Regions from separate parts of the Mesorhizobium sp. RSR565B genome, predicted to be linked through region 3. Evidence: predicted binding sites of a transcription regulator. Region 3 holds the regulator's gene; each other region holds the start of a gene.
What was found. Region 3 encodes PhoB, which activates phosphate uptake and scavenging genes when phosphate is short. Its sites were predicted from a motif close to TGTCATNNANCTGTCAT; they were not measured.
Positions count from the first base shown of each region.

Region 1: a site for PhoB is predicted at 1,409-1,425, ahead of ACYG9R_RS25300 (bifunctional 2',3'-cyclic-nucleotide 2'-phosphodiesterase/3'-nucleotidase). Genes of this name have one in related genera too.
Region 2: a site for PhoB is predicted at 1,231-1,247, ahead of ACYG9R_RS09825 (DUF1045 domain-containing protein). Genes of this name have one in related genera too.

Region 1 covers NZ_JBTTIE010000001.1:5,262,124-5,265,395, forward strand. The annotation lists gene ACYG9R_RS25295 (NAD(P)/FAD-dependent oxidoreductase) at 120-1,385, shown strand; gene ACYG9R_RS25300 (bifunctional 2',3'-cyclic-nucleotide 2'-phosphodiesterase/3'-nucleotidase) at 1,527-3,272, shown strand, end outside.
Region 2 covers NZ_JBTTIE010000001.1:2,051,112-2,054,383, reverse strand. The annotation lists gene ACYG9R_RS09835 (hypothetical protein) at 1-132, shown strand, start outside; gene iolB (5-deoxy-glucuronate isomerase) at 322-1,134, shown strand; gene ACYG9R_RS09825 (DUF1045 domain-containing protein) at 1,286-1,993, shown strand; gene ACYG9R_RS09820 (alpha-D-ribose 1-methylphosphonate 5-triphosphate diphosphatase) at 2,028-3,182, shown strand; gene phnN (phosphonate metabolism protein/1,5-bisphosphokinase (PRPP-forming) PhnN) at 3,179-3,272, shown strand, end outside.
Region 3 covers NZ_JBTTIE010000001.1:2,901,453-2,904,724, reverse strand. The annotation lists gene ACYG9R_RS14155 (ROK family protein) at 147-1,382, shown strand; gene phoB (phosphate regulon transcriptional regulator PhoB) at 1,413-2,102, opposite strand; gene phoU (phosphate signaling complex protein PhoU) at 2,119-2,823, opposite strand; gene pstB (phosphate ABC transporter ATP-binding protein PstB) at 2,865-3,272, opposite strand, start outside.

The sequences.
Region 1 (3,272 bases), 2.4 Mb from region 3:
ATTCGCGACATCCGGCGACGAGTCCTGGGCAGCCTTACGCGCGGCAGTCTAGCGCGCCGCGACATTGTTGCGGTGCACAAAAATCACTAGATAAAGAGAGACAAACAGGGGTGAATGCGATGAGTGAAACCAGCCATCATGTCGTTGTCGTCGGCGCAGGGTTCGGCGGTCTTGAACTCACCCGGGCGCTGGCCGGCGCACCCGTGCGCATCACCATGATCGACAAGCGCAACCATCACCTTTTCCAGCCGCTGCTCTACCAGGTGGCGACCACCTCGCTGGCGACCTCGGAAGTTGCCTGGCCGATCCGTCATCTGCTGCGCAAGCGCGAGGACGTGACGACTCTGCTCGGCAACGTCACCGGCGTCGACCGTCCAGGCAAACGCGTGCTGCTTGAGGACGGCAGTTCTGTTCCCTACGACACGCTGGTGCTCGCCACCGGCGCGCGTCATGCTTATTTCGGCCACGACGAATGGGAGCCTTTCGCGCCTGGGCTGAAGACGCTTGAAGACGCAACCACCATTCGCCGGCGCATCCTGCTCGCCTTCGAGCAGGCCGAGCGCGAGACCGATCCGGCCAAGCGCCAGGCACTGCTGACACTGGTCATCGTCGGCGGCGGCCCGACCGGCGTGGAGCTTGCCGGCACCATTGTCGAACTCGCGCACGAAACGCTGCGCGGCGAATTCCGCAACATCGACACGCGTGAGGCGCGTGTGGTGCTGGTCGAGGCCGGAGACAGGATCCTCGCCAATTTCGCGCCAAAGCTGTCCGACTATGCGCGCAAGGCGCTGGAGCGGCGGGGCGTCACGGTCGAGCTTGGCCGCGCCGTCACGCGCCTCGATGCCGAAGGCGTCGTCTTTGGCGATACGCATCTGCCGGCGCGAACCATCCTGTGGGCCGCCGGCGTAGCGGCTTCGCCCGCGGGAGAGTGGCTGGGCGCGCCGGTGGACCGGGCGGGCAGGGTTATGGTCGAGCCCGATCTGACCGTGCCGAACAGTCCGGAGATCTTCGTCATCGGCGACACAGCGCATGTCTTGCGGCCGGACGGCAAGCCGGTGCCAGGCGTGGCGCCCTCGGCCAAGCAGGAGGGCAAGCATGTTGCCGCGACGATCAGGGCGCGGCTGGCCGGCGATAGCGCGCCGCGCCCTTTCCGCTACAAACATGCCGGCGACCTGGCGACGATCGGAAAGTGGGCAGCCGCGATCGATTTCGGCCGGATCAAGCTCACGGGATGGCTTGCCTGGTGGCTGTGGGGCGTGGCGCATATCTACTTCCTGATCGGTTTTCGCAACCGGCTCTCGGTGTCGCTTAGCTGGCTATGGATCTATTTCACCGGCCAGCGCAGCGCGCGGCTGATCACCCAGGGCGACGATGACAAGGGCTGAGGTTCTCAACCGCGGCCAAGGATATTCATCCAGCCGTCACCTTTTGCTGATCGACTGACTTCCCGATGGACATGGCCGGTTTTCGGCGCGAAGCTTCCGCCCGGGGCTGGGATCTTGTCACGTCGCTGGGAAGGAAAACCAATGCCGCATCTCAATTACCCCGTCTCCCGCCGTAGTTTTCTTGCCGGTACGGCCGCCAGCGGGGCGCTGATCATGCTCCATCCGTTTTCCGCCCGCGCGCAGGCCAATCAGGCGCATCTGAGGATCATGGAGACCACCGACATCCATGTGAATGTGCTGCCTTACGACTACTACGCCGACAAAGCCAACGACACGATGGGCCTGTCACGGACGGCCTCACTGATCGCGGCGGTGCGCAAGGAAGCCACCAATGCGATGCTGATCGACAATGGCGATCTTTTGCAGGGCAATCCGATGGGCGATTACATCGCCTATGAGAAGGGCCTCAAGGAAGGCGATCTGCATCCGATCATGAAGGGCATGAACCTGCTGGGCTATGAATGCTCGACGCTCGGCAATCACGAGTTCAATTACGGCCTGTCGTTCCTCGACAAGGTGCTGGCCGGAGCCAATTTCCCCTTCGTCTGCGCCAATCTGATCCGCGGCACCGAGCTTGCCGCCAAACCGCGCGACGACAAGCTCTACCTCAAGCCCTATGTCATCCTCGACAAGAAGATCAAGGACGGGTCGGGCGCCGAGCAGCCGATCAAGATCGGCATCATCGGCTTTGTGCCGCCGCAGATCATGGTCTGGGACCTGAAGAACCTGGAAGGCAATGTCAGGACGCGCGACATCGTCGAGGCGGCCAGGGCATGGGTGCCGCAGATCAAGGAGGAGGGCGCCGACATCGTCATCGCGCTCTCGCATTCCGGCATCGATATCAAGCAGGGCGACGGCATGGAGAACGCCTCCTTCTTCGTCGCCGGCGTCGAAGGCATCGATGCGGTGTTCACCGGCCATCAGCATCTCGTCTTCCCCGGCAAGAAGGATTTTCAGGCGCTCGAAGGCGTCGACACCGAGAAAGGCACGCTGCAGGGCAAGCCCGCCGTGATGGGCGGTTTCTGGGGCTCGCATATGGGACTGATCGATCTGCTTCTGGAACGGGACGGATCGAAATGGCGCGTAGCCTCGGCCACATCGGAGGCAAGGCCGATCTACCAGCGCGTCGACAAGGCAAACAAGCCGACGGTGGCGGACGACCAGCGCGTCGTCGATGCGCTGAAGGCGGACCATGAGGCGACACTTGCCTATGTCCGCCGACCGGTCGGCAAGACCTCGGCGCCGCTCTATTCCTATTTCGCGCTGGTCGCCGACGATCCGTCGGTGCAGATCGTCAACCAGGCGCAGAGCTGGTACCTCAAGGACATATTGAAGAGCACGCAGTGGAAGGATGTGCCGCTGCTGTCGGCGGCAGCACCCTTCAAGGCCGGCGGGCGCAACGGCGCCGACTACTATACCGACGTGCCGGTGGGCGACATCGCCATCAAGAACGTCGCCGACCTCTATCTCTATCCGAACACGGTGCGCGCCGTCGAAATCACCGGCGCGCAAGTGAAGGAATGGCTGGAAATGTCGGCCGGCATTTTCAGGAAGATCGAGCCGGGCAAGGCCGACCAGGCGCTCATCGACACCGAATTCCCGTCCTACAATTTCGATGTGATCGATGGCGTCAGCTACGGAATAGACCTGTCGCAGCTGCCGAAATACGATGCCAAGGGTGGCGTCGCCAATGCCGGCTCGAACCGCATCGTCGGCCTCAGCTTCGACGGCAAGCCTATTGATCCGGCAGCGAAATTCGTCGTCGCCACCAACAATTACCGCGCCGGCGGTGGCGGCAATTTCCCCGACATCAATGCCTCGAAGATC
Region 2 (3,272 bases), 850 kb from region 3:
ATCGCGCTCGGCTTTGCTGCCTACGCGGTGTGGCAGTTCTTCTATCTTTACAAGCCGGTGGAGGAGAGCAAGGCTGCGCCTGATCGACCGAAGACCGGCGAAGCGAAGGCGGACGCCGAACCGAAGGAATGAAGCGGCCGCGGCTCGGAAGAGCTTGCGGGTCGGACACTCGACACCTGGCGTATCGCCTACGTCGGTGATTGCCGGAATGTCCCTCGCTTCGTCATCCTAGGGTCTTCGCGACGGAGCTTCGCTCCTGCTTCGCCCTAGGATGACGAAGTTGAGAGGCCGACCTCGAAGACTTGCGATAGGAGACAAAACATGTCGAAACTGCTCGTCAAAGCCGACAAGGGCCATGGCCGCGTCGCGCATGTCACGCCCAACAGCGCCGGATGGACCTATGTCGGCTTCGACCTGCACCGGCTGAAGCCGGGCGAGACCGCATCCGGCAAGACGCAGGATCGCGAAGTCTGCCTGGTGTTCGTCACCGGCAAGGGCACGGCAAAGGCCGGCGGCCGGGAACTCGGCCTGCTCGGCGAGCGCATGTCGCCCTTCGAGGGCAAGCCGTGGTCGGTCTATATCCCGGAGGGTTCGGACTGGTCGGTCACCGCCGACACCGATCTCGAACTCGCGGTCTGCTCGGCGCCGGGCCTGGGCGGCGGCTTGCCCGTTCGCGTCATCGCACCCGACGACCTCGGCCAGGAGACTCGGGGCAAAGGCACCAACACGCGCTACGTCACCAACATATTGCCCGAGGGCAAGCCCGCCGACTCGCTGCTGGTGGTCGAGGTCATCACGCCCGGCGGCCACACATCGAGCTACCCGCCGCACAAGCACGACCAGGACAATCTCCCTGCCGAATCCTATCTTGAGGAAACCTATTACCACCGCCTCAACCCGCCGCAGGGCTTTGCCTTCCAGCGGGTCTACACCGACGCCGACAAGTCGGGCGCCCGCGAACTGGACGAGGCGATGGCGATCGAGGACGGCGATGTCGTGCTGGTGCCCAAGGGCTATCATCCGTGCGCGGCCTGTCACGGCTACGACCTCTATTACCTTAACGTCATGGCCGGGCCGAAGCGGACGTGGAAGTTCCACAACGCGCCCGAGCACGAGTGGCTGATGAAGGCCTGATCGGCCTTCGCTTGCGGCGGAAGCTGTTGGTCCAGCAGCGAAAAATCGTCGGCTAAGGACCTGCGGGGTCGATTTGCCTTCGAAAACCCGCATAAGCTTCGTCAATCCGTCATGGAAATCACCTATGGCAGCGGGCTGACGAGGATTTTCGATGCGCTACGCCATCTATTTCACCCCGATGCAGGACGAGCCGCTGGCGCGGATCGCCGCCAACTGGCTGGGTCGCGACCCCTTTGGCGCCGCCACCAGGCCGGTCGAGGCGGTGGGCGAGCTGTCGGCGGCCGAAGTCGCCTTTCACACCGCATCGGCGCGGCGCTACGGTTTTCATGCGACGCTGAAAGCGCCCTTCCGGTTGGCCGCCAACGAAACTGAAAGCTCGTTGCGCGCGGCGCTGGACGCCTTTGCCGAAGCAACGCCGACGGTCACCATCCCGCGCCTGGTCGTCAGCCAGATCGATGGTTTCTTCGCTTTGCTGCCGGAAGGCCCGCTGCCGCCGCTCAACCGTTTCGCCGATGATGTCGTGCTTAGCTTCGACCGTTTTCGCGCGCCGCTCACCGAGGCCGAGATCGAGCGGCGCAGCCCGGATTCGCTGAAGCCGGCCGAGTTCCGCAATCTCTGCCAGTGGGGCTATCCCTATGTGTTTGAGACCTTTCGCTTCCACATGACACTGTCCGGCCGGGCCGGGCCGCAGGAAAGCCAACGTCTGCGCGCGGCAATTGACAGCCTGTTCGCCGATGTGCTGCAGCAGCCGGTGCTGGTGGATGCGCTGACGCTGTTCGTCGAAACCGAACCGGGCGCTCCGTTCATGGTGCTTTCGCATCATGCGCTCGGCCGCCGCGCTGCCCGAAAAACCGCCTGACCGCAATTCGTCCGAGTAAGCAAGGACTGCCTGAATGACCGCCGAAACTGTTCTCCACAACGCCCGCATCGTGCTTGCCGACGAGATCGTCGAAGGGTCGCTCGTGCTGCGCGACGGTTTTATCTCCGGCATCGACGCCGGCACCGGCCACACCGGCGGGAACATGGCTGGCGAGGATATGGGCGGCGACTACATCATTCCCGGCCTGGTCGAACTGCACACCGACCATCTCGAAGGCCACTATGCGCCGCGGCCGAAAGTGCGCTGGAACCCGATCGCCGCCGTCCTTGCCCATGACGCGCAGGTGGCCACCGCCGGCATCACCACCGTCCTCGACGCCTTGCGCGTCGGCATGGACGAGGACGCCGACCTTACCTCCGACGATATCCGCAAGCTGGCCGATGCGATCGAGGACAGCGTCGCGAAAGACCGATTGCGGGCCGATCATTTCCTGCACCTGCGCTGCGAGGTCTCGGCGCCGGATTGCTTGCGGGCTTTCGCCAATTTCGATGGCGACGAGCGGGTCAAACTGGCCTCGCTGATGGACCATGCGCCGGGACAGCGCCAGTTCGTCAATCTCGAGACCTACGCCTATTACTACCAGCGCAAGCTGAAGCTGACCGATCGCGACTTCCAATTGTTCTGCGAAAAGCGGATGTCGGAATCAGCGAAGAATTCGGGACCGAACCGGGTGGCGATATCAGCCGCCTGCAACGAGCGGGGCATTGTGCTGGCGAGCCATGACGACGCCACATCGGGCCATGTCGACGAAGCGATCGAGCAGGGCGTGCGCGTCGCGGAATTCCCGACCACGCTGGAAGCCGCCAAGGCCTCGAAGGATGCCGGGCTCGGCGTACTGATGGGCGCGCCCAACGTCATGCGCGGCTCCTCGCATTCGGGCAATGTCTCGGCCCGCACGCTGGCCGGCGACGGCCTGCTCGACATATTGTCGTCCGACTACATTCCCTTCAGCCTGATCCAGTCGGCCTTCTTCCTCGGCGACGTCGTCGAGGGCATTTCCCTGCCGCAGGCGGTTGCGATGGTGTCGAAGAATCCGGCCGAGGCGATCGGCCTCAACGACCGCGGCGTCATCGAACAGGGCCGCCGCGCCGATCTGGTGCGTGTGCGGGTCGACGACCATGTGCCGGTCGTGCGCACTGTCTGGCGCCAAGGGCGCCGGGTCGCCTGATGGTCTCGGCGTCGATCGACCGCGAACTCAGCAGCGAGGCCTTTCCGCTCCGCAACGGCGTGTTTGTCGCCGTCGTCGGCCCGAGCGGCG
Region 3 (3,272 bases):
GATTATGATGGATTCTGATGGCGTTGCCGAATTTTTTCGAGCTCCGCAATAAACAATGACAGGGCTGCCGGCGTCTGCCAATATTTGGCTGGTGCCGTCGAACGCCTTCACTATCATGAGGCGCGAGGAGGCCGGGAGGAAAACAAATGTCGGTTGGGATCCGCCACGACGATCTGCGCCGTCGCAACCGTGCGATGGTGATTTCGGCCGTGCGCCGGGCCGGCCAGCCGTCGCGGACCGAGATTGCGGCGACCACCGGCCTCAGCCATTCGACGATATCGGCAATCTCGTCTGATCTAATTCAAGAAGGCATCCTGATTGAAGGCAAGCCTGGCGAGACCGGCTCGCTGAAACGCGGCCGGCCGCAGGTCGGCCTTGGCCTCAACCCGGAAGCGGCGGCGGTCATGACCGTGGTGCTGTCGCTGAACTTCCTCTCCGTCACCGTCATCGACTATGCCGGCCAGGTGGTCGCGGAAGAACAGCGCCGGCTCGACACGCTGACCATGCCGCGCGACGAGCTGATCGGCGAATGCGTAGCAATCGTCGGGCGGCGTCTCGCGGACCCGGACCTCGATGTCCAGAGCATCGCCCGCATTGCCATGGGCATCCAGGGCATCACCGATTCGCAGGCGCGGGCCATGCTGTGGTCGCCAATCACGCCACTGACCGACATTGCCTTCGCCGACATGTTGGAAGCGGAATTCGGCATTCCTGCCACCATGGAGAACGACTGCAATATGATGGCGGTGGCCCTGCAATGGCGCCAGCCCGAGCGCTACCGCGACAATTTCATCGCGATCCTCTTGTCGCACGGCATCGGCATGGGGCTGGTGCTGAAAGGCGAACTGTTCACCGGCACCCATTCCTCCGGCGGCGAGTTCGGCCACATGATCCACCGTCCGGGCGGCGCGCTCTGCCGCTGCGGGCGGCGCGGCTGCGTCGAGGCCTATGCCGGAAACTACGCCATCTGGCGCAGCGCCAAAATGATGAGCGAAGATGCCGAGCCGGTCGATATCGGCGACGCTGATATGCGCGCACTCGCCGCGCGCGCCCGCGAAACCGATGGCCCGGAGCGCGAAGCCTATCGCAAGGCCGGTGAGGCGCTCGGCTTCGGCCTCGGCAGCCTGTTTGCGCTGATCGACCCGGCGCCTGTCGCCATGGTTGGCGTCAGCGCCGCCGCCTTCGACCTGATCGAGCCGGCATTGCGCGAAGCGATCGCCCAGACCGCCGGCGGCCAGCACTCGAAATCGATCTCCTTCGACACCGAGCCCAACGAGCTGCCGCTGATCCGCGAAGGCTGTGCCATGCGCGCGCTCGGCTTCGTCGATCAGGAGATTTTCGCGCCGGGCATTCAGGCCAAATCCGGCAAGCATGTCGCCTGAATGGCCGGCAACGGCGCGACGCGCAGCATCCTAGTCTTCCCTGATCGCGTAGCCGGCGCCGCGAATGGTACGGATGACATCCGGCATGCGGCCGTTGTTGACCGCTTTGCGTAAGCGCCCGACATGGACGTCGACGGTTCGCTCGTCGATGTAGATCGTCTCGCCCCAGACATTGTCGAGCAGCTGGCTGCGCGAGAACACGCGGCCGGGATGGCGCATCATGAATTCGAGCAGCCGGAACTCGGTCGGTCCGAGCCTGATCTCGCTCTTCTTGCGGTAGACACGGTGCGACTCGCGGTCGAGCACGATGTCGCCGACCTTGAGCACGCTGGACAGCACTTCCGGCTTGGCCCGGCGCAGCAGCGCCTTCACGCGCGCCATGAACTCCGGCGTCGAGAATGGCTTGACCAGATAGTCGTCGGCACCGGTGGACAGGCCGCGCACGCGATCGCTTTCCTCACCGCGCGCGGTCAGCATGATGATCGGCAGCCGCTCGGTTTCGGGCCGCACTCTAAGCCGCCGGCAGAGCTCGATGCCGGAAACAGCGGGCACCATCCAGTCGAGCACCAGGAGATCGGGCACGTTTTCCTGCAGGCGGATCTCGGCCTCGTCGCCGCGTGTCACCACCTCGACGTGATAGCCTTCGGATTCGAGGTTGTAGCGGAGGAGCACGCCTAGCGGCTCCTCGTCCTCCACGACCATGATGCGTGGCGCGATCATAGGCAGTTCACCCTCATCAGGCCGGCGTGGCCATCGCCGTCTCGTCCTGCTTCGGACGATTGGCGGGCAATTGCTGGCCGGTCAGCACATAATACGCATTTTCGGCGATGTTGGTGACATGATCGCCGATGCGCTCAAGATTCTTGGCGCAGAACAAGAGATGCGTGCAGGCGGTGATGTTGCGAGGGTCTTCCATCATGTAGGTCAAGAGCTCACGAAACACGGACGTGTATTTGACGTCGATGCGCTCGTCGTCATTCCTGAGTTTTGCAAGAGCTGCCGCATCGGTGGCGGCATATTCCTCGACGACGCCTTGCACCTGGATCAGCACCAGCTGCGCCATGGCATCGATGGAGTGCGAGAGGTCGCGCGGCGTGACGCTCAAGCCCACGGTGCCGACGCGTTTGGCGATGTTCTTGGCGAGATCGCCGATGCGCTCGAGGTCGCCGGCCATGCGGATCGAGCCGACCACGGCGCGCAGATCGTTGGCCATCGGCTGGCGCTTGGCGATCAGCGTGATGGCGCGGTCGTCCAGTTCGCGCTGGCGCGCATCCATGATGGCGTCGTCGGAAACGACACGCTGTGCCAGCGCATTGTCCGAATTGAGCAGCGCCCTGGTCGAGCCGCTGACCATCGAGCCTGCCAGATCGCCCATGTCGCGGATCAGCTTGCTGATCTGCCCGAGCTCTTCATCGAAGGAGGCGACGGTATGTTCACCCATGATCTTGGTCCTCGTGCCTGAAAATTCACCCGCCGGACGGCTCAGCCGAAGCGGCCGGTAATGTAGTCCTGGGTGCGCTTGTCGTCGGGGTTGGTGAACATCTTGTCGGTGGCGCCCTCCTCGACGAGATAGCCGAGATGGAACATCGCCGTGCGCTGCGACACGCGCGCCGCCTGCTGCATCGAGTGGGTGACGATGACGATCGTGTAGTTCTGGCGCAGTTCGTCGATCAGCTCCTCGACACGGGCGGTGGCGATCGGATCGAGCGCCGAGCAGGGCTCGTCCATCAGGATCACCTCCGGCGACACGGCGATGGCGCGCGCGATGCACAGGCGCTGCTGCTGGCCGCCGGACAGGCCGGTGCCGGGCTCCTGCAGGCGGTCCTTGACCTCGTTCCAGATCGCTGCCTTCTTGAGGCTCTGCTCGACGATCTGGTCCATGTCGGACTT